One region of the Rhodococcus sp. P4_F3_2 genome, then DNA from elsewhere that is predicted to be linked to it. Evidence: riboswitches for the same ligand, from Rfam matches in the RefSeq annotation. Region 1 holds a riboswitch; each other region holds the start of a gene.

Region 1 (5,492 bases):
CACTCTCTATCGCTACTTTCCGACCAAACAGCAACTTCTTGCTGCGGCGATGACGACGTGGAGCGGGCTCGAATCGGCTCGTCGTCCTGAGGAGTCGCGAACAGGCGGCGAAGAGAGCAACGCGTACGAACGGGTTCTGGCACTTCATCGCCGCGAGATGAAGGCATTCGAGCGTAGGCCTCACTTCGCTCGACTCGAGATCGAACTCCATTCGTCCTCGGATCAGTTCGTGATCGAGTCGTTGGATCAGCGCGCGGCTGCACATCGGAGAATGCTGTTCGAATTGATGGACGGTATTCCGGCCGAGACGGCGCGGGTTGCGGCCGTGGCAATGGGCGGCACGATGTTGACGGCCCTTGCGCTGTGGACCAGTGGCCGGATCGGATTCGCAGAGGCCCAGCGGAACGTCGAAGACGTCATCGGCCTGGTACTTCGCTGAACGGTGTCACTCTAGAATTCAGTTCTTGTTTCTGTCGCTGTGAATGCGAATCATCGCTTCAGCTTCGTGAAAACGAAGACGCAGGAAGCGTCCTTACCTAGAATTCACTTACAAAACTGCCGGGATGTCCGATCCAGGGATCGACGTGTCCGTGAACTGTGAAAGTGAGTCGCAATGAAGCGCTCGTACCGAGCTCGCTCTCGAATCTGGATGGTTGTCCTGGCGTCGGCGACACTGGTGGTGACGGGGTGCGCCGGTAGCAGCCAAGGTACGACCACGGATGCATCGGACGTGACGGTCGGAGTTGTCGGTGACCAGAACAACGGGGGAGAGCCGCGCTCGGGTGGCACCGTGTCGTTTGCCACCTACAACGGGATCAGCAGTCTCGATCCGGCTGACCGTCAGGACGGCGGCGCTACCGGTGGTAGCGAAATGGCAGCCATCTACGACCTTCTGATGCGCTTCGATACGGCGGCGGGCGAATACGTTCCCCACTTGGCGCAGTCTTTGTCGGCTAACGGCGAGAACACGGTGTGGACACTGAAATTGCGCGACGGCGTCACCTTCAGCGACGGCACTCCGATGGACAGTGCGGCAGTCCTGTGGAGCATCGATCACTATCTGCAGAAGAAGGGAACTCACGCGCTGGTGTGGAAGACCACTGTGCGCGAGACGAATTCACCGGATCCGAGTACGGTCGTCTTCACATTGGCGCAGCCGTGGGACGAGTTCCCGATCATGTTCACCACCGGTCCCGGCATGATCGTCGCGCCCTCGTCGATGGCTACCGGCACGTTCACCCCGATCGGGGCAGGCCCGTTCACCGTCGAGAAGTTCGCCTCCCAGGACGAATTGGTGCTCGCTGCCCGTCCGACGTACTGGGACGGGGCACCGTACCTCGAGAAGTTGCGCTTTCCGGCAATCGTCAACGAGAAGAGCAAACTCGAGGGATTGCACACCGACGGAATTCAGGTCGCCTATCTGAAGTCTCCCGATTTCATACACGAGGCTTTCGAAGCCGGTGATCCCGGATTTGTGTACTCGGCCAGCATGGCCGGCGTTCTGGCAATCAATCAGCGCGACGATCGGGCAGCGAAGGACGAGCGCGTGCGTAAGGCGATTGTCGCTGCGGTGGACCCGACTACGTTCAACGAGCGAGTTCAGGGCGGCTTCGGCGAACCCGGCACCGACATGTTCGCGTCGTGGTCGCAGTGGCACGGATCGGTGGCCGGGAACGGCTTCGACCCCGAGGCGGCGAAGAAGTATCTCGCCGAGGCGAAGGCCGACGGTTACGACGGAAAACTGACGTACGTCGGTATGAACGATCCAGCGACGCAGCGCAGCGCGCTGACGTTTCAGTCGCTCTTGCAGGCAGTGGGTTTCACGGTCGACATCACCTACGCAACCAGCATCAACGATCTGATTTCCATGCTGTACGCGAAGCATGACTACGACGTGTCCTACTTCGCGTTCAACGTGCTGGAAGAGTCACCGTTCGTGCGCATGTACGGCAACCTGTTCAGCGAATCGCCGTCGAACATTCTCGGCTACAAGAACGCTCGGATGGACGAGTTGCTCGGCAAGCTGCAAACAGCGTCGGGCGAGGATGAGCGGCGAGCCGTCATCGACGATATTCAAACCGTGGTCAACGAGACGGCGCCGATGGCTGTGGTCAACTCCGGCAAGGTTTTCATCCCGTGGCGCGAGAACGTGCACGGAGTGATGCCGAGTGCGGACGGGATTCTGCTCTTCGGCAACACGTGGTTGAGCTGACCCCCGTGCGCCTTTTTGGTAGTGCCCAAACCGCAGTCCGGGTTGACCCACAACCGCTCGACCGGAACAGCTTTGAGTGCCTCACGCAGTGATTCGGCAATTTCGTCGACGCTCGGCACCCGCGGCGAGTGGATGTCGTAGACACCGGGGCCGACGCCGAGATCGAACCCGACCGAACTGAGATCGTCGAGGACCTCCATGTGTGAGCGTGCCGCCTCGATGGACGTGACGTCCGCGTCGAGGCCGGCGATGGCGCCGATCACCGCTCCGAACTCGGAGTAGCACAGGTGCGTGTGGATCGCGGTGGAATCCGCGACGCCCGAGGTGGCCAACCGGAAGGCGCCGACCGACCAGTCCAGGTAGGCGCGCTGATCCTCGGCACGCAGTGGGAGTAGTTCTCGCAGAGCCGGTTCGTCGACCTGGATGATTCCGATTCCGGCGGCCTGCAGATCGACGGTCTCGTCTCGAATGGCCAGTGCGACTTGATTTGCCGAGTCGGCGAGGGGTTGGTCGTCGCGGACGAACGACCAGGCCAGAATGGTGACGGGTCCGGTGAGCATGCCCTTGACCGGCTTGTCGGTCAGGGACTGTGCGTACGTGATCCAGTCGACGGTCATCTGCTTCGCGCGCGAGACGTCGCCGTACAGAATCGGCGGACGCACGCAGCGGGTGCCGTACGACTGGACCCAACCGTTGGCGGTGGCGAAGAATCCGTCCAACTGCTCCGCGAAGTACTGGACCATGTCGTTGCGTTCCGGCTCACCGTGAACAAGCACGTCCAGGTCCAGCTTTTCCTGGAGCGCAACAACTTCGGCGATCTCGGCGCGCATACGGTTGACGTACTCGGCTTCGTCGATCTCACCTTTGCGCAGTGCTGCGCGAGCGATGCGGATCTTCGAGGTTTGCGGGTATGAACCGATGGTCGTCGTGGGCAGCGGCGGCAGAGAAAGCAGCTCGTCCTGGGCAGCGCGACGTTCGGCGGCGGGCGCGCGACCGGTCGCCGAGTTCAGCACCGCGTCCAGACGGCCTCGAACACTCGCATCATTGAGTCTGCGATCGTCCTTGCGGGTCGACGCGGCCGCTCGTGCCAGAGCGAACTCGTCCTCCACCGACTCTCGGCCCTGTGTGAGAGCGGTTGCGAGAGTTACTACTTCCTTGACCTTCTCGGTGCCGAACGCGAGCCACGAGCGCAGGGCCTTGTCGACATCGGACTCAGCGTCGAGTGTGTACGGAACGTGCAGCAGGGAGCACGACGTGGAGACGGCAAGCGTGTCGACGCTGCCGAGCAAGGCACCCAAAGTGCTCAGTGCCGAGTCCAGATCGGACCGCCAGATGTTTCGTCCGTCGACCACTCCGGCGACGATTAGTTTGCGGGCGAGTTCAGGTACGGAGCCGATCGAATCCTGACCGGCCACCAGGTCGACGGCAAATCCTTCGACGCCGGTGGACGCAAGCGCGGGCAACGCGTCACGCAGCGAACCGAAGTACGACGCCAACAGGATCGACGGCCGCTCGGACAGCGCTGAAAGCTGTTCGTACGCAGCGCGTGCCGCTTCGATTTCCTCGTCGGTGCGATCGCCCACGAGGGCGGGTTCGTCGAGCTGAACCCAGCTCGCACCGGCCTTCGCGAGCCGACCGAGTAGATCCGCGTAGAGGGGGAGTAGTTCGTCGAGCCGCGAGAGCAGCGGCTCGTCTGTGCCGACAGCCTTCGAGAGCAGCAGGAAGGTGACCGGTCCGATGACGACCGGGCGGGCTGCAATGCCGTCGGAAAGTGCTTCTGCCAGTTCGGACAAGACTTTGGACGGGTCGAGTGCGAACGTGGTGGACGGTGAAATCTCCGGCACCAGGTAGTGGTAGTTGGTGTCGAACCACTTCGTCATTTCGAGCGGCGCGATGGTGTCCGTCCCACGGGCAGCGGCAAAGTAGCGGTCCAACGGATCGGCGACCGACGCGACGCGGTCGGGCAGCGCGCCGAGAAGAACTGCGGTGTCGAGCATCTGGTCGTAGAAGGAGAAGGTATTGACCGGGATGGAGTCGAGGCCCAGGTCGCGGAGGTCGGCCAAGCCCTGCCGACGGAGGTCACGGGCGACAGCCTGCAGGGCGTCGGCGTCGATGCGCCCTGCCCAGTAGCTTTCGGTTGCCCGCTTGAGTTCTCGATGAGGACCGATGCGCGGTGAGCCCAGCACGGTCGAAGTGAATGTTGTTGTCACGGAGTTTCTCCAGATTGCCAATGCATTGATGGCCACTGCCGGCAGACGGGTACACCTCACGAGACCTCGAGTTTCGGCGGACAGTACTGCCCGCACCGCACACGAGATCCGATGGAGATCTACACGCCCATTCCACGAGGCGGTGGACCGTCGGGCACGGCGTGCCCGACACAGTCGGCAGGTCTTCGGACTCGCGGGCACTCGATCGAGTTGGATCGAACCTACTGGCCGTCGCTTCCCAGGCGGATGCCCAGTGCACATAAACGGCGGTCGTTCCTGCTTACCGCTGCGGGACAGTCCCGGATTTTCACCGGGTTCCCTCTCACTCCGACAGCTTGCGCTGACGGGGCTTCGACGCCGGGAACGGTCTTCGGGGCTCCTCATGACCGCGCCGGGCGAACCAGCTGCATCGACCAGCATAAGGCCAACCCTCCCTGAGCAGTCAAGGAGAGTCGGCGAAGGGCGCTACGCGCGTGACATGTAGGAATTCGAGTCCGGTGGTACGCGCGGAAGATTCTCGGAGGAACGTAGATTCTCCGCCATTTCGACAAGCAGATCCTGCGAAGACGGCGATAGATCGACGACGCGAGAGGTGAGGTTTCGCAGGCGCACGTTGTGCAGCTGTTCGAGGAGAGAGAGGTCCGCCTCGCCGCCCGAGATCGCGGGCGGAGTTTGATCGGACGGGGCGTAGAAGTAGTCCGGATGGACGTTGAAGAAGTGGGCGAGGGCGGCAACCACTTCGGGTGACGGGTTGGTTCGGACGCCGGTGCGCAGTTGGGACAGGTACGGCGTCGAGATGCGGCAGCCGAACTCGGTCATGCCGCGAACGACCATCGCGTTGGTGACGTGAAAGTCGGCAGTCTCGAACAGCGAGTTCAAGCGATCGTTGAACTGGTTCGACATGAGACGTCCCTTCCCCCGTTACGCACAGGCTCCGTCGATTCAATTAACTGCATCATAGCCAGTTATCGAACGATTAGCTGTTTTGGATTCTCGCGAAGGGGGTTGTTTGCAGGGAAAATCCCTAGGGTAGAAGGTCCCTACTTTGAGTGATCTGGACAAATCGCCGT
Region 2 (5,492 bases), on a different contig from region 1:
CGATCCGACCATGATGAGGATCATCACCGGCAACCAGTGCAGGACGGCGTTGTTGCCGTCGTCGACCATGGCTTGACCGCCACCGACAAGCAGCACTGTTCCGTCAGGAGCGGAGATCGCACGCAGATCTGTCACTGCGGTGCTCTGTGATTGGGATGTAGAGCCCTCGCTGTAGAGAGCCTGAACCGCGATGAGTTGATTGGTGCTCGCGACGACGGTCGCCTGACCGATGCCCTCGACCTGACCGGCGGACTCGGCGATCGCTGCACCTTCGGCCGGGGTGAGAGTGTTCCCGTCCTCGGCCTGAAGGATCATCGTCGCGCCGTTGCCGGTCTGCGGGAAGTCTTTGACCAACGTGTCCATTGCGACGCGAGCAGGGTCGTTGTCCGGGAGTGCGGTGTACGAGAGTTCTCCCAAACGGGCACCGAGCAGCGGCGAGGCCATCACGAGCAGCACGGCCACGATCGTCACCGAGACCGCGACCGGACGCTTCATCACCCACGTGACGACGCGGCCCCAGAACTTGCGCGAGCGTTCCTCCCCGCGTTGCGCCGCATCCTTGCGCCACGTCAGGGCGTTGATGCGATGCCCCAGAATGGCAAGCAGCGCAGGCACAGCGGTCAGCGACAGAACTGCCGCGCTCAGTACTGCTGCGATCGCACCGAAACCCAAAGACCGGATGACGGCCTGCGGGAAAACGAGCATGCCGCTGAACGCGCAGATCAGCAGCAGACCCGAGAACATGACGGTGCGACCCGCGGTCAGAACTGTCCGCTGCGCAGCCGCTCCCGGGTCCGAGCCCGAATTCAGTTCTTCACGGAACCGACCGACCACGAACAGTCCGTAGTCGATTGCAAGTCCCAACCCGAGAAGAGAAGCAACGTTGATCGAGAACGAGGACACATCGGTGATCAGCGTGAGGATTCGCAGAACCGCCAAGGCGCTCAAGACACTGAGTACACCCACGAACACCGGAACCGCCGCAGCGACGACGCCGCCGAAGATGAAGACCAGCAGCACCAGAGTGATCGGAATGGCGATGGCTTCGGCGACCACCAGGTCTTTCTCCAGCTTGGTGTTGAACGCGACGCCGACAACGGTATTACCCGCGAATTGTGCCTCGGCACCTTCAACTTCGAGCTTCGGCAAGAGATCGGCGAAAGTGGCCGGTGTGACGCCCGAGTCCGGTGCCAACGTGATCGCAACGGCCGCCATGGATCCGTCGTTCGAGAGCAGACTGGCCTTGGCCGCGGCGTCCGTTCCCCAATACGACTTCACCGACGCGGTCGGCACTTCCGTTTTGAACTGGTCGACGGCGGCCGTTACTGCCGGCCCGATGTCGTCGAGGGTCTTGCCGTCGGTGGGTGAGTAGATCGCGATGATGTCCGGGGTCTGCGGCCCGAGATTGTCTTCGATGATGTCCGCAACCTTCGCGGAGTCGCTGCCCGGATCGATGAAGCCGCCCTGGCTGAGCTTGCCGAACACTCCGAGTCCCCACACCCCACTGATGAGAACTATCAGAACCGCGAGGCTCAGTACCCACCATTTCCGGGCGACGACGGTTTGGGCCCAGCGTGTCATGTATCAACTCCGGTGTGTGGGGGCGTCTGGCCAGATCGACTGTAGTGGGCGTTTGGTCTTGAATCGGAAACGTCATGCATACTGCTCGAAGCACTTGCAAGCCACGCGTGTGGGGGAAGCCGGTCCGAATCCGGCGCTGACCCGCAACGGTAGGTCGATTCTCGGTAGTCACCGAGCGTCGGCAAGCCCGATTACCCACCGCGCGGTGTGCGACATCCATTCGTCGTGGTCTACGAAAAGGAAGTCCAGCAGGAGCTCTGGCCGAGTATCAGTGTGCGGGCGGAGTTGTCTGTCGGATTCTCATTCGTGGCTCAGAGCCCTTACGAGGTCCCCGTGTCACTTCAGTTCTCCCCGTCCCGCGCCGCCGCTGTTCTCATCGCGGTCGCCTTGGTTTCGGCAGGTTGTTCCAAAGGCCAGGAATCAGAGTCCGCGTCTGCTGCGGAATCCTTCGCACAGCCTGTGTCCGTGACCAACTGCGATCGAGAGATGACCTTCGACTCGCCGCCGCAGCGCATCGTGTCTTTGAACGGGCATGTCACCGAGGCGCTCATCGAAATCGGTGCGGGTGACCGGATCGTCGGTCGGGCGTACAGCGACAACCCGCCAACTGCCGAGACCGCCGATGTATTCAACAAGATTCCCAGCCTCTCCGATACGTTCCCCAGCATGGAGCAGGTTCTCGACGTCGACCCGGACTTCGTGGTCGGAGGAATGACCAGTGCCTTCAACGAGAAGCAGGGCCGTTCCCGAGACGCCTTCGGCGAGCGCGGAATCAACACCTTCTTGTTCTCCGAATACTGTGGCACCGGTTTCCCCGACATCGGATTGCTCGAGAACGACTACACGCAACTCGGTCGAGTCCTGGGCGTTGAAGATTCCGCCCGCGAGGTCGCAGAGGAGATCAGCGATGGTCTCGATACCGTCCGCGCTTCGGTCGGGGACGCGGCGCCGGTACCGACCTTCTTCTACGACAGTGGTGACCAGGTTCCGACGACTATCGGCGGAGTCGGCGTCGGTCAATTGGTCGCGGAATACTCCGGTGTCTCGAACATCTTCGCCGAAGGGACAAAGCCCTACATCGACGCATCGTGGGAAGCTGTTGCCGAGCGTGCACCCCAGGCGATCGTGGTCATCGACTACGGCGACAAGACGGCCGACCAGAAGATCGACTTCCTCCGTGCCCAGCCGTTGATGGCGACCACCCCTGCTATGCAGCAGAACCGGTTCGTCGTGGTTCCTCTCGCGGACCTGTTCGAGAGTTCACGGTTGGTGCGTTCGGCACAGACCATCGCGACGGCCTTCCATCCGGGCGCTGACGCGGCGAAGTGACCCGCACGCGTTACGGGTACGGCGCCCTACTTGTCGGCTTGGCGGTCGCCTTGGCGATCGTCCTGGGGTTGGCCGTCTCCTTGGGATCGGTTCGCATTCCCGTCGGTGACGTCTGGGCGATAGTCGGAGCCCGTTTGGCGCCAGGGACTTTCGAAACGTGGTGGACCGCGGCGCGGGAGTCGATCGTGATCGACTCCCGCCTGCCACGTGCACTCACGGCTGCGGTCGTGGGTGCTTCCTTGGCGATGTCGGGTGCTGTTGCTCAGGCTGTCACACGGAATCCTCTTGCCGACCCGTATCTGCTCGGAGTTTCGTCGGGTGCGGGATTCATGGTGGTGCTCGTGTCGGTGCTGGGTTTCGGCGCCGGCCTCCTCGGGGTTTTCACGATTCCGGTCGCAGCATTCGTCGGGGCGATGATCCCGTTGTTTCTCGCACTGCTGATCGGCGGCCGGTATCCGCAGCCGACCGCGATCATTTTGGTGGGTGTAGCGCTCGCCCAGATATTCTCGGCGCTCATCACCTTTTGCATCCTGGTGTTGGCCGATGATCGGCACGTGACGTCGGTGATGCACTGGATTGCCGGCGGATTCGGTGATGCGCGATGGTCGACGCTGATCTTCCCGACGATCGCACTGGTCGTCGTCGGCACGGCCCTTCTGTTCAGTTCGCGGTGGATGGACGTCTTGCAGACCGGTGACGACGGGGCTGCAGCACTCGGTATGAACGTCCGACGGTTCCGAGTGTTGTCCTTGCTTGCGGTCTCCGTACTGGCGGGCGCGGCAGTCAGCGTTGCCGGTGGAATCGGATTCATCGGCCTCCTGATCCCACATCTGGCCGGTTTCATCGTCGGCACCAGAGCAATTCGACTGCTCCCTGCTGCAGCCCTTCTGGGCGCCGTCGCGATGGTTGCCGCGGATACCGCTGCGCGCTCGGTGGCACAATCCACCGAAGTTCCGGTCGGAGTGATCACCGCCCTCGTGGGTGCACCGATCTTCGTCTGGATGCTCTACCGGCAGTATCGGAGGCTCGAACAGTGACGCAGACCAGAACAGTGACACAGGCCAGAACAGAGACACTCCCGAAGGACGCCGAAGCTGCGCCTCTGCTCGAACTCGTCGAGACCCGGGCGCGGCTTGGCAACCGCGAAGTCCTGCGCGGCATCACTTTCGCGGTGACGTCCGGTGAAATATTGGGCTTGGTCGGACCCAACGGCAGTGGCAAGACGACGGCGCTGCGCTGCTGCTACAACGCTTTGACTCCGACAGGTGGCGCAGTTCTGATCGATCAAGCCGACTCGACTACGCTCTCGCGTAAGGACATCGCCAAAACCATCTCGGCGAGCGTCCAGGAACCTACTGTCTCGGCAGGACTTTCGGTTCGTGAATCGATCGCGCTCGGACGAACTCCGCACCGTAGCTGGTTGGACCGAAGCACTGAGCGAGATACCGCCATCGTGGACCGGTGCATCGAGCAGGTTGGTTTGGTCGAGCTTGCCGGACGCGACGTGTCCACCCTGTCGGGTGGTGAGCGGCAACGTGTCTCGATAGCGCGCGCATTGGCTCAGGAGCCCAAGGTTCTGTTGTTGGACGAGCCGACCAATCATCTCGATCTTCGTCACCAGTTGATCGTGATGGAATTGCTCGCCGAACTTGCGTCGGCGGGGCTCGCGGTTGTGGTCACGATGCACGATCTACGGTTGGCAGTCGAGTACTGCGACAACCTTGCCGTGCTCACCGAAGGTGAACTCCGCGCGTGTGGGTCTACGGTCGAGGTGTTGGACGAGCCGTTGTTGGCCGAGGTTTTCGGCATCAAGGCGCGAGTCGAACGCGGAGTACGTCCGCGGATGGAGATATTGGGGCTGGCATGACGGAATCGGTAGCCGGGATCTACGCCCGTATGGCATTAGCGGTGCCGTTCTTCGACAACCTGAGCGCGTATCCGGATACGGTGCCCGCGGTGTTGATGACCGACCCCCAGTGGTTGGCAGCACGTGTCGCCGATACGGCCGAGCGATGGGGGAGTGCGGACAGCCGAGTGAACGGCACATTGTGGTGGTACTCGGCCAGTTCCACGCTGACTGGCATTCCGATCGGAACCGGTATGGTCACCGGGTTCGCGGCCGATCCATCGTTGAACGGTGGGCGGATCTTCTTGCGTGACAACGGCTATCTGGGCGGGTTTGCTGCCGGATCGGTCATTCCGATCTCGCAGAGTGTGGCGGAGTTGGGCCACGCGATGCTCCGCTCACTCAGTCCCGTGATCGAGGTACTCGCCGAGGTGTCCGGCGTTCGGCAGCAGGCGCTGTGGGCGATCGCGACGGACTCCATCGCCAATCGCAGCCTCGACGCCGCCGGTAGCGCGAGGGAGCGCGGAAGTGCATTTGCTGCTGGTCTGATCGATGTTCTCCGCGGTGAGAACCCGGGCATTCCCGTCCCGCGTTTCGTCGATGTCGACCGCAATGAAAGTGTTGTGCGCGTTTCTAATCCGTTGACACCGGTGGCATCAGGGCGACGCAGATTCACGCAGCGGGCATCGTGCTGCCTGATCTACGAGGTGCCCGGTGAAGGCAAGTGCACCAGTTG
Region 3 (5,492 bases), on a different contig from region 1:
GAACGATGGCGATCGAGAAGTACGGAACTCCGTCCGGGTCGACCTCCGCAGCGGATTCGACGCGTTGACGTGTGGTGCTCGCGCGCTCGACGTAGTGGGCCTCGCCGAGGCGACCGGAATCCTCGAGCGATTGGAGGACCGGTGGGAAGGTACGTCCGAGCTTGAGGATGGCCGCGGCGTCGGTTTCCTTGAGCCGCCTGGTCAGCTCGGCCTGCGGCAACGTTCCGGGCAGGATCGTGAGGATCTCTTCACCCTCGACCAGCGGCTTTCCGAGTGCAGCAGATGCCGCGCTGACGGAGGTGACGCCGGGAATCACTTCGGCGTCGAAGCGATCGGCCAGTCTCTTGTGCATGTGCATGTAGGAGCTGTAGAAGAGCGGATCGCCGGCGGCGAGCAACGCGACGGTTCGACCGGCCGCGAGGTGAACTGCCAGCCGTTCGGCAGCTGCTTCGTAGAACTCGTCCATCGCGCCCTGGTATCCGCCGGGATGATCAACGGTCTCGGTGGTCACGGGGTAGACGAGGTGTTCTTCGATCTGTCCTTCGCGCATGTACGGCGCTGCAACTCCGCGGGAGATGCTCTTGCCGTGCCGCGCGGAGTGGAACGCAACCACATCGGCCTCGCCGATGACGCGGGCAGCCTTGACGGTCACCAATTCGGGATCGCCGGGGCCGATACCGACACCCCAGAGCTTGCCTGCACTCATTCGACTTCGCTCGCAATCGCATTGACGACGGCGGCGGTGATCGCGCTGCCGCCGCGTCGGCCGCGGAGAACGAGATGATCGATCCCGCTGGCGTGTTCGATGAGGGCTTCCTTCGACTCGGCAGCGCCGATGAAGCCGACCGGACCTCCGACGATGGCGGCCGGACGGGGTGCGCCGGCTTCGATGAGGTTCAGGAGATGGAACAGTGCGGTGGGTGCGTTTCCGATCGCGACAACAGCGCCCTCGAGCTTGGCTCCCCACAGTTCGAGAGCAGCCGCCGAGCGAGTGTTGTCGATGGTCGACGCCAGCACGGGAACCCGCGGATCGCCGAGGGTGCAGATGACGTCGTTGCCGGCGGGCAGACGCTTGCGCGTGATGCCGGCAGCCACCATCTGGGCGTCGCAGAAGATCGGCGCGCCGTCGCGCAGAGCTGCGCGCGCAGCCGAGACGACACCGGGTGTGAAGGCGACGTCGTCGACGAGATCGACCTGGCCACTTGCATGAATCATGCGCACTACAGCTTGCGAGACATCCGCCGGGAAACGGCTCAGGTCGGCTTCGGCCCGAATGGTGGCAAAGGACTGGCGATAGATTTCCGCGCCGTCACGGATGTACTCGATCATGTGCCACACGATAGAGGCATCACCGATCGGGCGGATTCACCCGGTAACCGTCACCCGTCGCGATCACATCCGCTACGTCCCCGCGGGGACGTCCGCAGCTGCGGTCGCACCCGGCCCAGTGCTGGCGCCCGACAACCGGAAGTTCTGCCTGCTCGACCGCGGTGATCGCGTCGGCGCGCACATCGGCGAGCGACTTCTCGCATCCCGGGCTTCCGGTGCAGGCGGTGACGTCGAGCCACGGTGAGTTCTCGTCGAAGATCAACCCCATCGGCGCCAACACCCGGACTACCTGCTCGGCAGCCCATTCGTCGAGGTCGAAGATGTGCACCGATCGCCACGGCGTCACGACAACGGGCTTGTCGACGGCGGCCAGGAACTCGGCCAGCCGAGCGTCGAGCAGCCCGAATCGCAAGCCTCCGCCCAGGGCTACGGTCCCGTCGCGCTGCTCGAGCCAGCCGATGGTGGGCCGTGCATCCGGCGTGAGGTCCGCAGCACCGGTGGACTCGGCGCTCAGACCCAGCTGCTCGAGGGTGCGTTCGATTCCGTCCGGAACCTCGGCCAGGCGCCAGTGCTTGTCGCGGACGTCGAGGAATGATCGAGCCGCCTCGAGGAGCAATTCGACGGCGTCGTCCGCCTGGACGAGATGAGTGGTGTGGTGACCGGCGAGCACCAGTGAATGCTCGGTGGCGCTGCGCGCATGGAGTCCGAAATCGCCCCGTAGCCCGGTGATGTCTCCGCGCCCGTCGTCGAGGGTGAACAGGGTTCGCCCTGGCAGATCCGCCAATGCTTGATCCGCTTGGATCGCCGAATCGAGACGGTGGACCAGTTCACGAATGTCGGCTACGCCCCCGATACGGCCGGACAGTGGGGACGCGAGGATGTTGCGCACTCGCTCGTGCGTCGCGGACGGCAGCAGGCCGGCCGACGCGATTCGCGCCGCGAAGGCTTCGGGGTCCGAGACCGAGCGCAGTTGGACGTTGCCCCTCGAGGTGAGTTCCATCTGCCCGTTGCCGAGATCGCGCGCTGCGTCGGCGAGCGTCTGCAATTGGACCGGGGTGAGGAGTCCGCCGGGTAGGCGCACGCGTGCCAGCGCGCCGTCGGCGGCGTGGTGAACTTGCAGTGCACCCGGGCACGCGTCTGGCTGTGAACGGTCCGTGGGCATGGCTCCAGGGTACGACCTGTCATGAGTGCCTTCTGCGGACCGGTAGCATCACCACCACCAGTGACGGCAGTTGAGGAAACCGGTGAAAGTCCGGTGCGGTCGCGCCACTGTGAGTGTTGCTCGAGCGGGACGTGTTTCCGCTCGGAAACACAAGTCAGACCCTCAACCGCCGTCGATGACAGATCTGTGCCACGGGGCGCGAAACCCCAGGAAGGCTTCACCCGTGATTCTTCTGCTCTCCACGTCCGACACCGATCTGCTGAGCGCCCGCGCCAGCCAGGAAGCCGGCGACGGCGTCTCCTATCGCTGGGCCAACCCCTCACGCTTGCTGGTCTCGGAGGACTTGCCGCCCTTGCTCGACGGCGTCGACCTCGTGATCGTTCGTATTCTCGGCAGCCGTCGCAGTTGGGAAGACGGCTTGGAGATGGTCCTCGCCTCCGGACTGCCCGTAGTCGTTCTCGGCGGCGAGCACGCGCCGGATGCCGACCTCATGGAGTGCTCGACGGTCTCCGCCGGTGTTGCTGCCGAGGCGCACAACTACCTGGCCGAGGGTGGCGCACAGAATCTGGCACAGTTGCACCACTTCCTCTCCGACACCGTCCTGCTCACCGGCCACGGTTTCGAGCCGCCGGCTCACCTGCCTTCCTGGGGCATCGCTGATTTCGCGCCCGATCTCGACTCGGCGAGCGGTCCGGTCATCGCAGTTCTGTACTACCGCGCCCAGCATTTGGCCGGAAACACCCGGTATATCCAGGCGTTGTGCGACGCGGTCGCCGAGGCCGGTGGCACCGCGCTCCCGATCTACTGCGCATCTCTGCGAACCGCAGAAGCCGAACTTTTGAGCACGCTCCGCCGCGCCGACGCTATGGTCGTGACAGTTCTTGCTGCCGGCGGCACCAAGCCCGCCACCGCGTCCGCTGGTGGGGACGACGAAGCCTGGGACGTCGCCGCACTCGCTGCACTCGACGTCCCGATCCTGCAGGGGCTGTGCCTGACCAGTAGCCGCGCCACCTGGGACGAGAACGACGACGGACTGTCGCCTCTCGACGTCGCGACGCAGGTGGCGGTGCCGGAGTTCGACGGTCGCATCATCACCGTCCCGTTCTCCTTCAAGGAAATCGACTCCGACGGGCTGTCCACGTACGTCCCCGATGTCGAGCGCGCTGCCCGTGTCGCCGGCATCGCAGTCCGTCACGGCAAGCTTCGTCACATTCCGACCACCCAGCGTCGCGTTGCTCTGATGCTCTCGGCGTACCCGACCAAGCACGCCCGTATCGGCAACGCCGTCGGCCTCGACACTCCGGCGAGCGCAATCGATCTGCTCACCGAAATGCGTTCTGCCGGTTACGACCTCGGTCCGGTCGACGGCCCTGACGCAGTTCCCGGCCTGGCGGCCAAGGACGGCGATGCGCTGATCCACGCCCTGATCGCGGCCGGCGGACAGGATCCCGACTGGCTCACTGCCGAGCAGCTCGAGGGCAATCCGATCCGCATCTCGGCAGCGAAGTACCGCGACTGGTTCGCCACCCTGCCCGAGGAACTGCGCAGCGGAGTCGAAGAACACTGGGGCACAGCGCCCGGCGAGTTGTACGTCGATCGCTCGCAGGATCCGGACGGCGAAATCGTCATCGCGGCACTGCGATTCAACAACATCGTCCTCATGGTCCAGCCGCCACGGGGATTCGGTGAAAAGCCTGTCGCGATCTACCACGACCCGGATCTGCCGCCGAGCCACCACTACCTCGCGGCCTACCGCTGGATCGCTGCCACCCCGGACAACGGCGGATTCGGCGCCGACGCCGTTGTGCACCTCGGCAAGCACGGCAACCTCGAATGGTTGCCGGGCAAGACACTCGGCATGTCCAGCAACTGCGGCACCGACGCAGCGCTCGGCGACCTGCCGCTGATCTACCCGTTCCTGGTCAACGACCCGGGCGAAGGAACACAGGCCAAGCGTCGTGCTCACGCGACGCTCGTCGATCACCTGATCCCGCCGATGGCCCGTGCCGAAAGCTACGGCGACATCTCCCGCCTCGAGCAACTGCTCGACGAGCACTCCAACATTTCCGCACTCGATCCGTCCAAGCTCCCGGCTATTCGCCAGCAGATCTGGACACTGATGCGTGCCGCCAAGATGGACCACGACCTCGGCCTCGCCGAGCGGCCTGAAGAAGACGTGTTCGACGACATGCTCCTGCACGTCGACGGTTGGCTGTGCGAGATCAAGGACGTCCAGATCCGCGACGGTCTGCACATTCTCGGCCGTGCACCCCAGGGCGACGCCGAAATCGAACTGGTCCTCGCCATGCTGCGTGCCCGTCAGATGTGGGGCGGCGAACAGAGCGTCCCCGGTTTGCGTGAAGCACTCGGGCTCAGCGAAGACGGCGACGAGTCGCGCAGCCGTGTCGACGACGTCGAGGAAAAGGCGCACGCACTGGTTCGCGGCATGTACGACGCCGATTGGAACCCCGCTGCGGCAGAACAACTCAGCGACGACGAGACCGTCGTGAAGATCCTGCAGTTCGCGGCCACCGAAGTGGTTCCGCGTCTTCGGCAGACCGACAACGAGATCAAGCAGGTCCTGCACGCGCTCGACGGCGGATTCATCGCCGCGGGTCCGAGTGGGTCACCGCTCCGCGGCCTGATCAACGTTCTTCCCACTGGTCGTAACTTCTACTCCGTCGACCCCAAGGCAGTTCCTTCACGCTTGGCATGGGAGACCGGTCAGGCGATGGCCGAGTCGCTCGCCGCTCGCTATCTCGCCGATCACGGCGAATACCCGCGCTCGGTGGGTCTGTCGGTGTGGGGAACCGCCGCCATGCGTACCTCCGGCGATGACATCGCCGAAGTGTTCGCGCTCCTCGGTGTTCGCCCCGTCTGGGACGAAGCAAGCCGACGCGTCGTCAACCTCGAAGTCATCGATCTCGAAGAACTCGGCCGCCCGCGCATCGACGTCACCGTCCGCATCTCCGGATTCTTCCGTGATGCGTTCCCGCACGTG

Evidence for each region. A riboswitch is a leader RNA that binds a small molecule or an ion and turns the genes downstream of it on or off. The one in region 1 is predicted to bind cobalamin.
Region 2: it holds a riboswitch for cobalamin, as region 1 does, so the genes downstream of both, AC1DWA_RS04545 (ABC transporter substrate-binding protein) here and metE (5-methyltetrahydropteroyltriglutamate--homocysteine S-methyltransferase) in region 1, are expected to answer to the same signal.
Region 3: it holds a riboswitch for cobalamin, as region 1 does, so the genes downstream of both, cobN (cobaltochelatase subunit CobN) here and metE (5-methyltetrahydropteroyltriglutamate--homocysteine S-methyltransferase) in region 1, are expected to answer to the same signal.

What each region holds. Positions count from the first base shown of each region.
Region 1 is NZ_JBFUJN010000001.1:435,226-440,717, forward strand. It holds gene AC1DWA_RS02115 (TetR/AcrR family transcriptional regulator) at 1-439, shown strand, start outside; gene AC1DWA_RS02120 (ABC transporter substrate-binding protein) at 614-2,212, shown strand; partial or broken gene metE (5-methyltetrahydropteroyltriglutamate--homocysteine S-methyltransferase) at 2,233-4,422, opposite strand; cobalamin riboswitch at 4,582-4,790, opposite strand; gene AC1DWA_RS02130 (helix-turn-helix domain-containing protein) at 4,888-5,325, opposite strand.
Region 2 is NZ_JBFUJN010000003.1:111,680-117,171, reverse strand. It holds gene AC1DWA_RS04550 (MMPL family transporter) at 1-1,581, opposite strand, end outside; cobalamin riboswitch at 1,651-1,798, shown strand; gene AC1DWA_RS04545 (ABC transporter substrate-binding protein) at 1,915-2,910, shown strand; gene AC1DWA_RS04540 (FecCD family ABC transporter permease) at 2,907-3,947, shown strand; gene AC1DWA_RS04535 (ABC transporter ATP-binding protein) at 3,944-4,777, shown strand; gene AC1DWA_RS04530 ((2Fe-2S)-binding protein) at 4,774-5,492, shown strand, end outside.
Region 3 is NZ_JBFUJN010000018.1:103,647-109,138, forward strand. It holds gene cobJ (precorrin-3B C(17)-methyltransferase) at 1-706, opposite strand, end outside; gene AC1DWA_RS19765 (precorrin-8X methylmutase) at 703-1,329, opposite strand; gene cobG (precorrin-3B synthase) at 1,349-2,491, opposite strand; adenosylcobalamin (AdoCbl) riboswitch at 2,554-2,665, shown strand; gene cobN (cobaltochelatase subunit CobN) at 2,715-5,492, shown strand, end outside.